DNA from 2 places in the Actinoplanes sp. NPDC051851 genome. Region 2 is predicted to be linked to the other one. Evidence: riboswitches for the same ligand, from Rfam matches in the RefSeq annotation. Region 2 holds a riboswitch; the other holds the start of a gene.
The links. A riboswitch is a leader RNA that binds a small molecule or an ion and turns the genes downstream of it on or off. The one in region 2 is predicted to bind thiamine pyrophosphate.
Positions count from the first base shown of each region.

Region 1: another riboswitch for thiamine pyrophosphate. It lies ahead of AB0M08_RS08480 (thiamine phosphate synthase); the one in region 2 lies ahead of AB0M08_RS24755 (ECF transporter S component).

Region 1 covers NZ_JBFAYF010000006.1:72,812-80,471, forward strand. The annotation lists gene AB0M08_RS08470 (methyltransferase) at 1-154, shown strand, start outside; gene AB0M08_RS08475 (ATP-binding cassette domain-containing protein) at 180-1,826, shown strand; TPP riboswitch at 1,861-1,970, shown strand; gene AB0M08_RS08480 (thiamine phosphate synthase) at 1,964-2,545, shown strand; gene thiO (glycine oxidase ThiO) at 2,542-3,561, shown strand; gene thiS (sulfur carrier protein ThiS) at 3,561-3,752, shown strand; gene AB0M08_RS08495 (thiazole synthase) at 3,757-4,503, shown strand; gene AB0M08_RS08500 (thiamine phosphate synthase) at 4,497-5,234, shown strand; gene thiD (bifunctional hydroxymethylpyrimidine kinase/phosphomethylpyrimidine kinase) at 5,231-5,995, shown strand; gene thiC (phosphomethylpyrimidine synthase ThiC) at 6,065-7,582, shown strand; gene AB0M08_RS08515 (DUF5305 family protein) at 7,561-7,660, opposite strand, start outside.
Region 2 covers NZ_JBFAYF010000027.1:41,404-49,063, forward strand. The annotation lists gene AB0M08_RS24715 (metal ABC transporter substrate-binding protein) at 1-206, shown strand, start outside; gene AB0M08_RS24720 (metal ABC transporter ATP-binding protein) at 295-1,080, shown strand; gene AB0M08_RS24725 (metal ABC transporter permease) at 1,080-1,952, shown strand; gene AB0M08_RS24730 (metalloregulator ArsR/SmtB family transcription factor) at 1,983-2,282, shown strand; gene AB0M08_RS24735 (Fur family transcriptional regulator) at 2,279-2,683, shown strand; gene AB0M08_RS24740 (hypothetical protein) at 2,761-3,348, shown strand; gene AB0M08_RS24745 (DUF6328 family protein) at 3,317-3,850, opposite strand; gene AB0M08_RS24750 (alpha/beta hydrolase) at 3,882-4,700, opposite strand; TPP riboswitch at 4,840-4,954, shown strand; gene AB0M08_RS24755 (ECF transporter S component) at 4,939-5,532, shown strand; gene AB0M08_RS24760 (ABC transporter ATP-binding protein) at 5,539-6,975, shown strand; gene AB0M08_RS24765 (energy-coupling factor transporter transmembrane component T) at 7,049-7,660, shown strand, end outside.

The DNA.
Region 1 (7,660 bases), on a different contig from region 2:
GCCGGACGGCACCGCCTGGCTGGTGATCAACAGGCACCTCGGCGGCGACTCCCTGCACGCCTGGCTGGTCGGCCTCGGCTGGCAGGTCGAGCGGGTGGCCAGTCAGAAGGGGTTCCGGGTGCTGCGGGTCACCGGAAATCCGGCTGCCGCCTGACGCGCGACAGGGAAGGATGCCCGGCATGGGTTACGTGGATGTCGCCGGTGCCGGGTTCGTCCTGCCGGACGGGCGGGAGCTCTTCACCGACGTGTCGTTCCGGGTCGGCGAGGGTGCCAAGGTCGCGCTGGTCGGGCCGAACGGGGCGGGCAAGACCACGCTGATGAGGATGGTGGCCGGGGACATCCCGGCCCAGAGCGGGACCATCGCGCGCTCCGGCGGGCTCGGCGTGATGCGGCAGTTCATCGGCATGATCGGTGACGACCGGACGCTGGAGGACTTCGCGCTCTCGCTGGTCACCCCGCCGCTGCGGGAGGCCGGGGAGCGCCTGCGGAAGGCCGTGGCGAACCTCGACGAGACCGAGAAGAGCCAGATCGCGTACGCGAACGCACTCACCCACTGGGGCGAGGTGGGCGGCTACGACGCCGAGGTGCTCTTCGACACGGTCGCCGTCGCCATCCTCGGCAAGCCGTGGGAGGAGGCGAAGGACCGCATCGTGCGGACGCTCTCCGGCGGCGAGCAGAAGCGTTTCGCCCTCGACCTGCTGCTCCGGGGCGGCGACGAGGTGCTGCTCCTCGACGAGCCGGACAACTTCCTCGACGTGCCGGCCAAGCGCTGGCTGGAGCAGCGGCTGCGCGAGTCGTCCAAGTCGGTGCTCTACGTCTCGCACGACCGGGAGCTGCTGAACCAGACCGCCGACCGGGTGGTCGCCGTCGAGGGCGGCGGCGCGTGGACGCATCCCGGCGGGTTCGCCTCCTGGCACGAGGCCCGCGGGAACCGGCACGAGCGGATGGAGGAGCTGCGCCGCCGCTGGGACGAGGAGCACGAGAAGCTCCGGGAGCTCGTCTTCACCCTGAAGAACAAGGCCGCCTTCAACGACGGGCTGGCCTCGCGCTACCAGGCCGCGCAGACCCGCCTGAAGAAGTTCGAGGAGGCCGGCCCGCCGCCGCTGCCGCCCAAGGAGCAGTCCGTCCGGATGAATCTGCGCGGCGGGCGTACGGCCAAGCGTGCCGTCATCTGCGAGGGCCTGGAGCTGACGAACCTGACCTTCCCGTTCGACCTGGAGATCTGGTACGGCGACCGGGTGGCGGTCCTCGGCGCGAACGGCACCGGCAAGTCGCACTTCCTCCGCCTGCTAGCGGCCGGTGGCACGGAGCCCGACCTGGAGCACAAGCCGGTCGACGGCGCCCCGCTGGCCCACGTGGCGCACGAGGGTGTCGCGCGGCTCGGCGCCCGGGTCCGGCCGGGTCACTTCTCGCAGACCCACGACCGGCCCGAGCTGATGGAGCGGACGCTGGTCGAGATCCTCTGGCGGGGCGACGAGCACCGTTCCGGAGTGGACCGGGCCGGCGCGATGAAGGTGCTCAGCCGGTACGAGCTCTCCGCGCAGGGTGACCAGAGGTTCGGCACGCTCTCCGGCGGCCAGCAGGCCCGTTTCCTGGTCCTGCTGCTGGAGCTCTCCGGCGCGACCGTGCTGCTGCTCGACGAGCCGACCGACAACCTGGACATGGCCTCGGCCGAGGCGCTGGAGCAGGGGTTGCAGGCGTTCGACGGCACCGTGATAGCGGTCACCCACGACCGCTGGTTCACCCGCTCCTTCGACCGCTTCGTGCTGTTCAGGGGAGACGGCGACGTGGTCGAGGTCCCGGAACCGGTCTGGGACGTCCGCTAGCGCAATCCTTACTGCGGAGTTATGGTCCGATTACACGTAACCCACGGGAGTCCGGGCACCGGGCTGAGAGGGGGGCTGATGCGGCCCCCGACCGTAGAACCTGATCCGGGTCATGCCGGCGCAGGGAGGAGTGCTTCATGCACGGTTCGGTCTTTCCCCGAGTCCATGTCATAACCGACTCGATCGACGTCGTCCGGGGCGTCGCCCAGCCCGGTGTGGCGGTCCAGATCAGAGTCAAGGTCAACGACGCTTTCGCGTACGCCGTCGCGGTCGAAGCCGTCGCGATCTGCCGAGCGAACGACGCCCTGTGCCTGGTCGACGACCGGGTCGGGGTCGCGCTGGCGTCCGGTGCGGACGGCGTGCACCTCGGCGCCGACGATCTTCCGGTGGCCGCCGCCCGCCGTGTCCTCGGGCCCGCGGCGACGATCGGCGCCACCTGCCGGGACGCCGCGCAGGCGCGCGCCGCGGTTCGTGACGGCGCCACCTACCTCGGCGTCGGGCCGACGTACCCGACCTCCACAAAGGATGGATTGCCACCACCGCTCGGACCGGAACGGGTCGCGGCGATCGCCGCGGCGGTCCCGGGTACGCCGGTGGTGGCGATCGGCGGCATCACCCCGCGACGCGTCCCGCCCGGGGTGCACGGGGTGGCCGCGATCTCCGCCTTCGCGGCGGACCCGAAGGGGGCGGTGGCCGAGTTCCTGGCAGCCCTCCGATGATCGCGGTCGTCGGTGGCGGGATCATCGGGCTCTCGATCGCGTGGGAGCTGCGGCGCCGCGGAGCGGACGTGGTCGTGTACGACCCGGCGCCGGACGGCACCGGCGGGGCCTGGCACGTCGCGGCCGGGATGCTCGCACCGGGCGGGGAGTCGGCCTTCGAGGTCCCGGCGCTCCACGCGCTGCTGGCGGTGTCGAACGATCTCTGGCAGAGGTTCGCGGCGGCGCTCGGGCCGGTCGGGTACGACGAGGCCGGGACGCTCGGGGTGGCGCTGACCGCGGATGACGTCGCCGAGATGGCGCGGGAGTGGCGGCATCAGGGGCTCGCGCCGTTGACCGGGTCCCAGCTGCGGTCCCGGGAACCGGCGCTGTCGCCCCGTGTCCGGGCGGGCGCCTACGCCGCCACGGAGCGCCAGGTCGATCCACGTCGGGTAGTGGCTGCCCTGCGCGCCAGTTTATCGGGAGATATCGTACCGGAAAGCGTTGTTGATCTTGAAAAAGTGGACGCTGATCGGATCGTGGTCGCGGCGGGTTGTGGGACGGCGGCACTGACCGGGCTGCCGATCCGACCGGTCAAGGGCCAGGTGCTGCGCCTGCGGGGCGAAGCCGGACTCCTCCGTCATGTGATCGGCGGCTCGGCGGACGGGCGGCATGTCTACCTCGTCCCGCGGGCCGACGGCGAGGTGGTCGTCGGCGCCACCCAGGAGGAACGCGGCGACGACCGGCCGACCGCGGGCGGGGTGCACGAGCTGCTGCGCGCGGCGCTCGACCTGGTGCCCGGGCTGGCCGACCACGAACTCGCCGAGGTCACCGTCGGGCACCGCCCGGGAACCCCGGACAACGCCCCGATCCTGGGCTTCCTCGACGACGATCGCCGGATCGCGGTCGCCGCCGGGCACCACCGCAACGGGGTGCTGCTCGCCCCGATCACCGCCCGGCTCATCGCCGACCTGGTGCTCACCGGCTCGGCCGATCCCCTCATCGACGACTTCACACCCGGGAGGTTCGCGTGCGTCTGATGGTCAACGGCCGGCATCAGAACCGGTCCGAGTCCTGCTCGGTGGCGGCCCTGGTCGCCGAGATCACCGCGGCGAGCCGTGGTGTCGCGGTCGCCGTCAACGGCACCGTGGTGCCCCGCTCGACGTGGGCCGAGGTCTCCCTCGCCGACGGCGACGCGATCGAGGTGCTCACCGCGGCGCAGGGGGGATGACCGGATGTCCTTCCTTCCCCTCAACGGCCTGATCGTCGGCACCGGCGGGGCGACCAGCCTGTCCGCCCTGGAGGACGCGATCCTGGCCGCGGAGACCACGCTGGTCACCGTCGCGCTGCGCCGGGTGGAGGCGGCCGGGCCGGGGCTGCTGCCGATGCTCACGCGGCTCGGCGTCCGCGTCCTGCCGAACACGGCGGGTTGCTTCACGGCCGGCGACGCGGTGCGGACCGCCCGGATGGCCCGCGAGGCGTTCGAGACCGACCTGATCAAGCTGGAGGTGATCGGCGACGAGCGGACCCTGCTGCCGGACGGCGTCGAGCTGCTCCGGGCGGCCGAGACGCTGGTGGCGGAGGGTTTCACCGTGCTGCCGTACACCACCGACGACCCGATCCTGGCCCGCCGTCTCGCGGACGCCGGGTGCGCCGCGGTGATGCCGGCCGGCTCGCCGATCGGCTCTGGGCTCGGCATCGCGAACCCGCACCACATCGAGCTGATCCGGCAGAGCGTCGACGTGCCGGTGGTGCTCGACGCGGGGATCGGCACGGCCTCGGACGCCGCCCTGGCGATGGAGCTGGGCTGCGACGCGGTGCTGGTGGCCAGCGCGATCACCCGGTCGGACGATCCGGCGGGGATGGCGGCGGCGATGCGGCACGCGGTCGCGGCGGGCCGTCTCGCCCGCACCGCCGGACGCATCCCGCGCCGATACCACGCGATCGCGTCCACATCGGACGAAGGGATTCCGGTGTGGTGACCCCTTTCGGTCTCGTGCTGCTCACCGACCGGCGGTCCGCTGCCGGCCCGCTTCCGGCGGTGGTCGAGGCGGCGGTCCGCGGCGGCGTCGCGTGGGTCATCCTGAGGGAACGCGATCTGCCGTACGGGGAGAGAGCCGCCCTCGCCGCCCGCCTGCGAACCCTGCTGCCACCGGGGCGTCTCATCGTGGCCGGACCGGACCCGCTCGGCGGCTCGGCGGTGCACCTGTCCGCGGCCGACCCCCTGCCCGTGCCCGACCCCCTGCCCGTGCCGCCCGACCCCCTGCCCGACTCGCGTCCCGCCCGGTCCTCAGCCGGCCCGCGGTCCGCCGGGCTGTCGATGGTCGGGCGCTCCTGGCACGGCCGTGAGCCTCTCTCCGCTGTGGACTACGTGACCCTGTCGCCGATCTATCCGACGCTCACGAAGCCCGGATACGGCCCGGCCCTGACCCCGTCCGGCGCCGCCGCGCTGTCCCCACCGGTCCCGTGGCTTGCTCTGGGCGGCGTCGACACCCCCGCGCGGGCCCGGGCGTGTGTGGCCGCGGGCGCGTCCGGCGTCGCGGTTCTCGGCGCCATCATGCGTGCCCCCGACCCGTTCCTGGTCGCCCGCGCCCTGTCGCTCGCTCTCTTGGCTGGTACGCAGGGGTGTGTGGCGGGGCCTGAGGCACCCGTGAGCGCCAGCCGGGAGGGCGACGGGATCCTCCTGGCCGGCGCCGAGGGGTGGGTGGGGTGACGCCGCGGGTGGTGGTGACGATCGCCGGGTCGGACTCCGGCGGGGGAGCGGGGATTCAGGCGGATCTCAAGACGTTCGCGGCGCTGGGGGTCTACGGGGTCTCCGTGATCACCGCGATCACGGCGCAGAACACGCTCGGCGTGACCGGGATCCATCCCGTTCCGGCGGAGAGCGTGGCGGCGCAACTGGACGCGGTGCTCTCCGATTTCGACGTGGCGGCGGTCAAGGTCGGCATGATCGGGGATCCGGCGATCGTCACGGTGATCGCCGAACGGGCGGCGGATCTGCCGAATCTCGTCGTCGACCCGGTGCTGGTGGCGACCGCGGGCAGCCGGCTCGGGGACGTCGACGTCGTCCGGGGGCTCACGGCGTACGCGGAGATCCTCACACCGAACCGGCACGAAGCCGGCGCCCTCGTCGGGAGGGCGATCGAGACGGCCGGGGAGATGGCCGAGGCCGCGGCCGAGATCGGTCAGAGCGGGGCGCGCGCGGTGGCGGTCACCGGCAGCGAGGTCGCGCTCGACGTGCTCTGGTGCGAGGGCCGGTTGATCGAGTTGCACGGGGAACCGGTCAAGACCGAGAACAATCACGGCTCGGGCTGCACGTTCTCCTCCGCGATCGCTGTCCGGCTGGCCCTGGGCGACACGATCCCGGATGCCGTCGTGACCGCGAAGGACTACGTCGCGGGTGCGCTGCGCGGCGGCAGCGAATGGCGGCTGGGCGCCGGGCCCGGACCGCTGAACCACTTCTGGCAGTTCTAGCCCGGCGAGTCGCGGTGTGGGCCGAATGCTGCCCGGCGCCGTCGTTTTCATCATCATTTGGGAGGAATCATGAGGCGCAAGGTCTACGTGGAAGGCTCCCGTCCGGAGATCCGGGTGCCCTTCACCGAGGTGGTGCTGACCGGCGACGAGCCGCCGGTCCGGCTCTACGACACGTCCGGTCCCGGCAGCGACCCGGCGGTCGGTCTGCCGCCGCTGCGCGCACCCTGGTGGACCGGAAAGACACAGCTCGCTGCCGCGCGGGCCGGTGAGATCACACCGGAGATGGAGTTCGTCGCGGTGCGCGAGGGGGTGGCGCCGGAGGTGGTGCGCGACGAGATCGCGGCGGGTCGCGCGGTGCTGCCGGTGAACCGCAACCACCCGGAGAGCGAGCCGATGGTCATCGGTTCGCGGTTCCTGGTGAAGGTCAACGCGAACATCGGCACCTCGGCGGTGACCTCCTCGATCGACGAGGAGGTGGAGAAGCTGACCTGGGCCACCCGGTGGGGCGCGGACACCGTGATGGACCTGTCGACCGGCCCGCGAATCCACGAGACCCGCGAGTCCATTGTCCGGAACTCACCAGTGCCGATCGGCACCGTGCCGATCTATCAGGCGCTCGAGAAGGTCAACGGCGACCCGCTTCGACTGTCCTGGGAGTTGTTCCGGGAGACCGTTATTGAACAGGCCGAGCAGGGTGTCGACTACATGACGATCCACGCCGGGGTACTGCTCGCGCACGTGCCGCTGGCCGCCGAGCGGGTGACCGGGATCGTCTCCCGCGGCGGCTCGATCATGGCGGCCTGGTGCCTCGCCGAGCACCGGGAGAACTTCCTCTACACGCACTTCCGGGAGCTCTGCGAGATCTTCCGCGAGTACGACATCACCTTCTCGCTCGGCGACGGCCTGCGGCCGGGTTCGATCGCGGACGCCAACGACGAGGCACAGTTCGCCGAGCTGCGGACGCTGGGCGAGCTGACCCACATCGCCCGGGAGTACGACGTCCAGGTGATGGTCGAGGGCCCCGGCCACGTACCGATGCACAAGATCAAGGAGAACGTGGACCTGCAGGTCGAGCTCTGCGACGGGGCGCCGTTCTACACGCTCGGCCCGCTCGCCACCGACATCGCGCCGGCCTACGACCACATCACCTCCGCGATCGGCGCCGCGATGATCGGCATGTTCGGCACCGCGATGCTCTGCTACGTCACGCCCAAGGAGCACCTCGGCCTGCCGAACCGGGACGACGTCAAGGCCGGGATGATCGCGTACAAGATCGCTGCGCACTCCGCCGACCTGGCCAAGGGCCACGCCGGCGCGCAGGAGTGGGATGACGCGCTCTCCCGGGCCCGGTTCGACTTCCGCTGGGAGGACCAGTTCGAGCTGGCCCTCGACCCGGAGACGGCGCGCGCCTACCACGACGAGACGCTGCCGGCGGCCCCGGCGAAGACGGCACACTTCTGCTCGATGTGCGGCCCGAAGTTCTGCTCCATGAGGATCAGCCACGAGCTGCGGGCGGCGGGCATGAAGGCGAAGTCGACGGAGTTCGTGGACGCCGGCGGGCGCGTCTACCTGCCGATCTCGTCCTGATCGTGCTCGGCCCCACCGGTCTCCGCGGGCGTCCGAGCCGACGCTGACGTCGTCTGGTCCGGCGTCGACTCGGTGGTC
Region 2 (7,660 bases):
CCGAGGCGAAGCGGACCGGCACCACCACGATCTTCTTCGAGACCCTGGTCAGCCCGAAGGTGGCCGAGACCATCGCCCGCGAGGTGGGTGCCGTGACGGCGGTCCTGGACCCGCTGGAGGGCCTGACCGACACGAGCGCGGACTACTTCTCCGTGATGCGGACCAACCTGTCGACGCTCAGCACGGCGTTGGAGTGCTCGTCATGACCGACTGCACCGATCGGCACCCCGCCGAGCCGCCCGACGGCCCCGGACACGAGGGCCGCAGGGGCATGACAAAGGAGGGCCCAGCGTGATGAGCAGCGTGATCGAGGTACGCCACGCGGCGGCCGGATACGACGGCCGGGAGATCCTCCGGGACGTCTCGCTCACCGTCGATCCCGGCGAGGTGGTCGCGGTGCTCGGCGCCAACGGCTCCGGCAAGTCGACCCTGATCCGCACGGTTCTCGGCCTGGTTCCGCTGCGTCGTGGCGAGATAGACCTCTTCGGTACGCCGCAACGCCGCTTCCGGGACTGGAAGAGGATCGGGTACGTCCCGCAGCGGCTCGGGGCGGGCAGCGGCGTACCGGCGACCGTGGGTGAGGTGGTGGCCTCCGGGCGGCTCGCCCGGCGCGGCTTCTTCCGGCTGCCCGGCGCCGCCGACCGGGCCGCCGTCCGGGACGCCCTGGAGTCGGTCGGTCTGCTCGACCGGATCGGCGACCCGGTGGCCACCCTCTCCGGCGGCCAGCAGCAGCGCACCCTGATCGCGCGGGCGCTGGCCGGCAAGCCCGACCTGCTGGTGCTGGACGAGCCGAACGCCGGGGTGGACCAGTCCAGCCAGGAGGCGTTCGCGGCGGCGCTGACCGGGTTCGCGGCGGACGGCGGCACGATCCTGCTGATCCTGCACGAGCTGGGACCGCTGCGGCCGCTGATCGGGCGGTCCGTGGTCGTGCACGACGGGACGATCGCGTACCGGGGGCCGTCGCCGGAGCCGGCCGGGCACCACGCCGAGCCGGGACACGACCACGTGCACCCGCACGCCGACGAGGCCAAGGCCGGCATCTGTGAATGGGCACCGACCGAGGGGACGAAGGCGTACTGATGGACCTGCTCGCGTACCCCTTCATGCTGCGTGCCCTCGCCGGCGCGCTGATCATCGGCCTGGCCGCACCCGCGCTCGGCATCTACCTGGTCCAGCGCCGGCTCTCGCTGATCGGCGACGGGATCGGCCACGTGGCGCTGACCGGCGTCGGCGTCGGCCTGCTCACCCACCAGTCGCCGGTACTCACCGCGGTCCTGGTCTCGGTGGCCGGCGCGGTCGCGGTGGAGCTGGTCCGCGAGCGTGGCCGCACCTCCGGTGACCTGGCGCTGGCACTGCTCTTCTACGGCGGCATCGCGGGCGGCGTGGTGCTGGTCGGCCTCTCCGACGACAGCAGCAACGCCAACCTGATGCAGTACCTCTTCGGGTCGCTGATCACCACCTCGCCGCAGGACATCACGGTCATCGGCGCGCTGGGCGCACTGGTCCTGGCTGCCATGCTCGTCTTCCGTCCGGCCCTCTTCGCCCTCTGCAACGACGAGGAGTACGCCCGGGTCAGCGGACTCCCCGTGCGTACCCTGAACCTGCTGCTGGCGGTGACCACCGCCGTGACCGTCACGATCGCCATGCGCACCGTCGGCCTGCTCCTGGTCTCTGCCCTGATGGTGGTCCCGGTCGCCGCGGCGCAGCAGGTCACCCGGGGGTTCCGGGCGACCATGGGGCTGGCCATGCTGATCGGCCTGCTCTCGGCCGGCACCGGGGTGGTCGTCTCCGGCGAGATCGACACCGCGCCGGGCGCCACCACGGTCCTGATCGCGCTCGTCGCGTTCCTCATCACCACCGCGGTCAGTGCCCTCTGGCATCGGCCGCGGCACCGTCAGGTCACGCCCGCGAACGAGGTGGAGCCCCCCGATGTCGTGCTGCACAACTCCTGATCACGTACGGGTTGTACGGTTGGCGGCACCATGACGGCCACCGGTTACGAGGCGTACGAGGCGGCGGGCGCGCTGCTGCGGGCGCTCTCCGCGCCGATCCGCGTCGCCATCGTCGCGCAGCTCGGCACGGGCGAGCAGTGCGTGCACGACTTGGTAGCACAGCTCGGCGCCCCACAGCCGCTGGTCTCCCAGCACCTTCGCGTGCTGCGGGGGGCCGGCGTGGTGCGGGGTGTCCGGCGCGGACGCGAGATCGCATACTCCCTGGTGGACGAACACGTCGCGCACATCGTCGCCGACGCCGTCAGCCATTCGAGGGAGAGCCGATCGTGAACCCCGACAGCAGCGGGCAGCGGAACACCAAGCAGCGCAGCGCGGTCAGCGCCGTGCTGGCCGAGACCGAGGGCTTCCACAGCGCCCAGGACCTGCACGCGATGCTGCGGGAACGCGGCGAACGGGTCGGTCTGACCACGGTGTACCGGACGCTGCAGGGGCTCGCCGACGCCGGCGAGATCGACGTGATGCGGCCGCCCGGCGGCGAGCACCTGTACCGGCGGTGCAGCCAGGGCCATCACCACCACCTGGTGTGCCGGTCGTGCGGCCGTACGGTCGAGGTGGCCGGCCCCGCGGTGGAGTCGTGGGCGGACAAGGTCGCCGGTCAGCACGGCTTCGTCGACGTCTCGCACACGCTCGAGATCTTCGGCACCTGCCCGGAGTGCGCCGCGAAGTCCTGAGGCCTCCGCCCGGAGTGCGCCGCGAAAGCCTGAGTGGAAAGCTTCCGGATGTGAAGCTGAAGCTTTATGCCGACCGCATGCCGCGTGCCATCCGCCAACTCGTCACCGACATCCTCGTCGTCGTCTGGGTCTATGCCTGGATCAAGGTCGCCCTCTGGGTGCACGACGTGGTGGAGAAGCTCGCCGTGCCGGGCCAGAAGCTGGAGAGCGCCGGCAGCGGCATCGCCGACAACCTGGCCGAGGCCGGCAGCAAGGTGGGCCGGGTGCCGCTGGTCGGCGACGAGCTCACCAAGCCGTTCACCGGGGCCGCCGACGCGGCCCGCTCGCTCGCCGACGCCGGTCAGCAGCAGCAGCAGGAGTACGTCGACCAGCTGGCCCTGATCCTGCCGCTGATGGCGATCGCGGTGCCGCTCGCGCTGGTGCTCTTCCTCTGGCTGCCGCTGCGGCTGCGCTGGATCCGCCGGGCCGCCGTCGCCGCCGCGGTCCGCGACGAGCCCGCCGGGCGGGACCTGCTGGCGCTCCGCGCGCTGACCAGCCGCCCGCTGAACGAGCTGGCCCGGCTCGGCCCGGACATCGCGCAGAGCTGGCGCTCCGGCGATCCCGCCGCGGTCGACGCCCTCGCCGAACTCGAGCTCAAGCGCCTGGGTCTACGCCGCCGGGCGTGACCGGGGTGTCCTCGAGGGAGAACCCGTCGCTCTCCTCGTCCGCCGCCCAGTTACGGTGCACGAAGGGCAGCAGCGCCCAGAAGGTGAGGAACCACCCACCGGTCACCACCGCGACCACGATCGCCCACCGCAGGTCGAGCACGTAGTCGGTGATCAGCAGGACACTGCTCACCATCGAGACCAGCATGAACGCGAGCCCGGCGGTCGCCATCCGGTGGGCGTACCGGACCAGTTCCGGCTTGCGGCCCTGCCGGAAGAGCGCGCGGTGGAAGGCGACCGGCGAGATGATCAGCGCGGCGGCGAAGGCCGCGCTGATCAGCGCCACCAGGTAGACGTCCCGCTGGAGGTCGGTGGTCTTCGGGAAGCCGTTGGCGAACGGGATGGTCAGCAGGAAGGCGAAGAGGATCTGGATGCCGGTCTGCGCCACACGCAGTTCCTGGAGCAGGTCGGCGAAGTTGCGGTCCCAGCGTTGCTTCTCGGTCTCATGCGACGAGGAGGCCATGGTCCGACAGCCTTCCCCGATGATCACATGGTCAAACGCCGATGCGTGCCAGCACCGCGCCGGCCAGCTCGCGCGGCGCCTGCTCGGGGATCCAGTGGCTGACCCCGCGCATCGCGACGAGCCGGTAGTCGGCGCGCACCCAGTCGGCGGTCCGGAGCGCCGCGGTCGGCCCGACCACGCCGTCCCGATCGCTCCAGACGTACGTGGTCGGCACGGTGATCTCGCCCAGTACGGCCATGTCCTCGCTGCGGAACGCGCGGTACCAGTTCAGCCCGCCGGTCAGCCGGCCCGGGTCGTCGCGCACGGCGCCGGCGTAGAGCGCGGCCCGGGCACCCACCGGCCGCAGCAACCCTCGGAGCGCGGCGGCGTTCCGGGCGAGGAACAGGCGCTCCGCGACCCGTGAGCCGAAGACCGGGAAGTACCAGAGACGGGCCTTCTGGCTCGGGCGTACCCGAAGAGCCAGAAGCATGGCCCGCGGATGCGGGACCGAGACCGCGGTCAGCGTGCGCACCCGCTCCGGATGCCGGCCGGCCAGCAGCCACGCCACCTGAGCGCCCCAGTCGTGCCCGACCACTTGCGCGGACGCGATGCCGAGAGTGTCCAGTACCGCGAGCGCGTCGGCCGCCGGCTCGTGCAGCCGGTACGCCTCGACCTGCGCCGGACGGGCGCCGGGTGAGGTGCCGCGCTGGTCCATCGCGTACGTCCGCAGCCCCGCCGCGTGCAGCCGGGGCAGGATCAGGTCGAACTCACGGTGATCCTGCGGGAAGCCGTGCAGCAGAAGCACCGGCTGCCCGTCCTCCGGACCACCGACATGCACGTCGAACGTCAGTCCCCGCGCCGTGACCTGCATGAGGTTCGCCACCTTCTCCCGTACCCCGACCAGGTGTTACTTTTCATCGAAACATATTCAACGATGTTTGTTCGCGACGGCGAGGACCATCTGCATCGCTCACGCGACGCGCGGGTCGAGGTGGGTCGCGAAGAAAACATCGCTCCGACAGGGGAGCGCACCGCGCTGAGAGTGCGGCCGGTTCACGAAACGGCCGCAGACCCTCGGACCTGATCTGGGTAATGCCAGCGCAGGGAGCATGGAGGCAGTCATGAAAGGCAATAGCTGGCGCACGATCGACATCGTGATCGCCTCGATCATCGCGGTCGCGTTCGGCGTGATCTTCTGGGCCTGGAACACGGTCTGGAGCGTCACCTCCGGCGCGTTCGCCTTCTTCCCGCCGGCGCAGACGCTGCTCTACGGCGTCTGGCTGCTGCCCGCGGTCCTCTCCGCCCTGATCATCCGTAAACCGGGCGCGTCGATCTACACCGAGACGGTGGCCGCGCTGATCTCGGCACTCCTCGGCGACCAGTGGGGTGCCATGGTCATCCCGCAGGGGCTGGTCCAGGGCCTCGGCGCCGAACTGGCCTTCGCGGCGCTGCGCTACCGGTCGTACCGGCTGCCCACCGCGCTGCTGGCCGGCGCACTGACCGGGCTCAGCGCGGCGGTCTTCGACTTCTTCGCCTGGAACTCCGAGTACGCGCTCTGGGACTACCGCGTCCCGTACGCGGCGATCACCGTGGTCAGCGCGACGGTCGTGGCCGGCCTGGGCGCGTGGGCGCTGGTCCGGGCGCTCGCGCCGACCGGTGTGCTGGACCGCTTCGAGGCGGGCCGCGAGCGGGCGCTCATCTAGACCGCCATGAGCGACGTCGCGATCCGCGGCTTCGGCTGGCGGCACGCCGGTCGCCGCGCCTGGGCGGTCCGCGGTCTGGACCTGCACGTCCGGCACGGCGAGCGAGTGCTGCTGCTGGGTCCCTCCGGGGCCGGCAAGAGCACCCTGCTCGCCGCGCTGGCCGGGCTGCTGCCCGAGGACTCCGGCGAGTCCGAGGGCACCGTCGAGATCGACGGGCTCGACGCGCGCAAGGCCCGCGACCGGGTCGGCGTCGTCTTCCAGGACCCGCAGACCCAGCTGATCATGGAGCGTAGCGGCGACGACGTGGCGTTCGGGCTGGAGAACCGGGGCGTGCCGGGCGGCGACATCTGGCCGCGGGTGTCGGACGCGCTGGACCGGGTCGGGTTCCCGTACCCGATCAACCGCTCGACCACCGCCCTCTCCGGCGGCGAGGCGCAGCGTCTGGCCCTCGCCGGTGTCCTGGCGACCCGGCCGGGGCTGCTGCTCCTGGACGAGCCGACCGCCAACCTGGACCCGGCCGGCGCCGAGCTGGTACGCGAGGCGGTCGGGCGCGCGTGCGGCCCGGAGACCACTCTGATCCTCGTCGAGCACCGGGTGGCCGAGTCGTTGCCGCTGGTGGACCGGGTGGTGGTGCTGGAGCCCGGCGGCGGGGTGCGTGCCGACGGCGCGCCCGAGCTCGTGTTCGCCGCCTACGGCGACCGGCTGGCCGAGGAGGGCGTCTGGGTCCCCGGTTTCACCGCCATCACCCCCTTGCGTTCAACCCCCTCTCCGGTACGATCGCCGCTCCTGACCGCCGAGCAGACGGCGTACACGCATCGGCTTCCGCCGGTCTCGCTGAGCTGTGGCGCCGGTGAGGTGCTCGCCGTGACCGGCCCCAACGGCGCCGGCAAGTCCACCCTCGCCCTGCTGCTCGGCGGGCTGCTCGCGCCCACCTCGGGACGGATCACGGTCGGCGACGAGAAACGGCCGCCGCACCGCTGGCGAGCGTCCACACTGGCCGGGCGGATCGGCTCGGTCTTCCAGAACCCGGAGCACCAGTTCGTCACCGGGCGGGTCGCCGACGAGCTCGCCCTCGGCCCGCGCCGGCTCGGCCGCTCCACCGCCGAGGTCACCCGGATCGTGGACGGGCTGCTGGACCGGCTCCGGCTCGCGCCTCTCGCCGGGGCGAACCCGTACACGCTCTCCGGCGGCGAGGCCCGGCGGCTCAGCGTCGCCACCGCGCTGGCGACCGCGCCACGGCTGCTCGTGCTCGACGAGCCCACGTTCGGTCAGGACCGGCGGACCTGGCGGGAACTGGTCGCGCTGCTGGCGGAGCTGCGCGACGAGGGGCACGGCATCGTCGCGGTCACCCATGACACCGCCTTCTCCCGTACGCTCGCCGACCGCACCCTGGCCCTCGGAGAGCCCTCACCCGACCCACTGCCCCGACGGCGGCGCCGGTGACACGCCCGCTCCCACCGGCTCCACGCCTTCTCTCAGCAGCCCCGCGCCTCTTCTCACCGGCCCGGCGGCTCCCGTGACACCCGTACCCCCGCTGGCCCGGCGGAACCCGGTCGCCAAACTCGGTGCCGCGCTGCTCTTCGCCCTCCCGTTGATCGCGACGGTCGACCCGCTCACCCCGGCCCTGGCGCTCGCCGTCGAGCTGACGGTCATCCCCTTCTCCGGCGTACGCCCGTCCCTGCTCGCCCGCCGTGCCTGGCCGCTCCTGATCGCGGCCGCCGGAGTGCTGATCAGCATGCTGCTCTTCGCCGCCGACCGGGGCGGCGACCTGCTCGCCACGGCCGGCCCGTTCGACGTCACCACCGGCGTGCTCTCCGGCGCCGCCGGGCTGACGCTGCGGATCTTCGCGGTCGCCCTGCCCGGCATCCTGGTCCTCGCCACCACCGACCCGACCGACCTGGCCGACGCGCTGGTCCAGAACGCCCGGCTCCCGGAACGCTTCGCGATCGGCGCGCTCGCCGCGTTCCGGCTGCTCCCGCTGCTCGGCCAGGAGTGGCAGACGCTCAGCCTGGCCCGGCGCGCCCGCGGTCTCGCCCCCGGCCCGCGCCTCTTCCTGACGACCGCTTTCGCACTCCTGGTCGGCGCCCTGCGACGCGGCGTACGGCTGGCCGTCGCGATGGACGCCCGC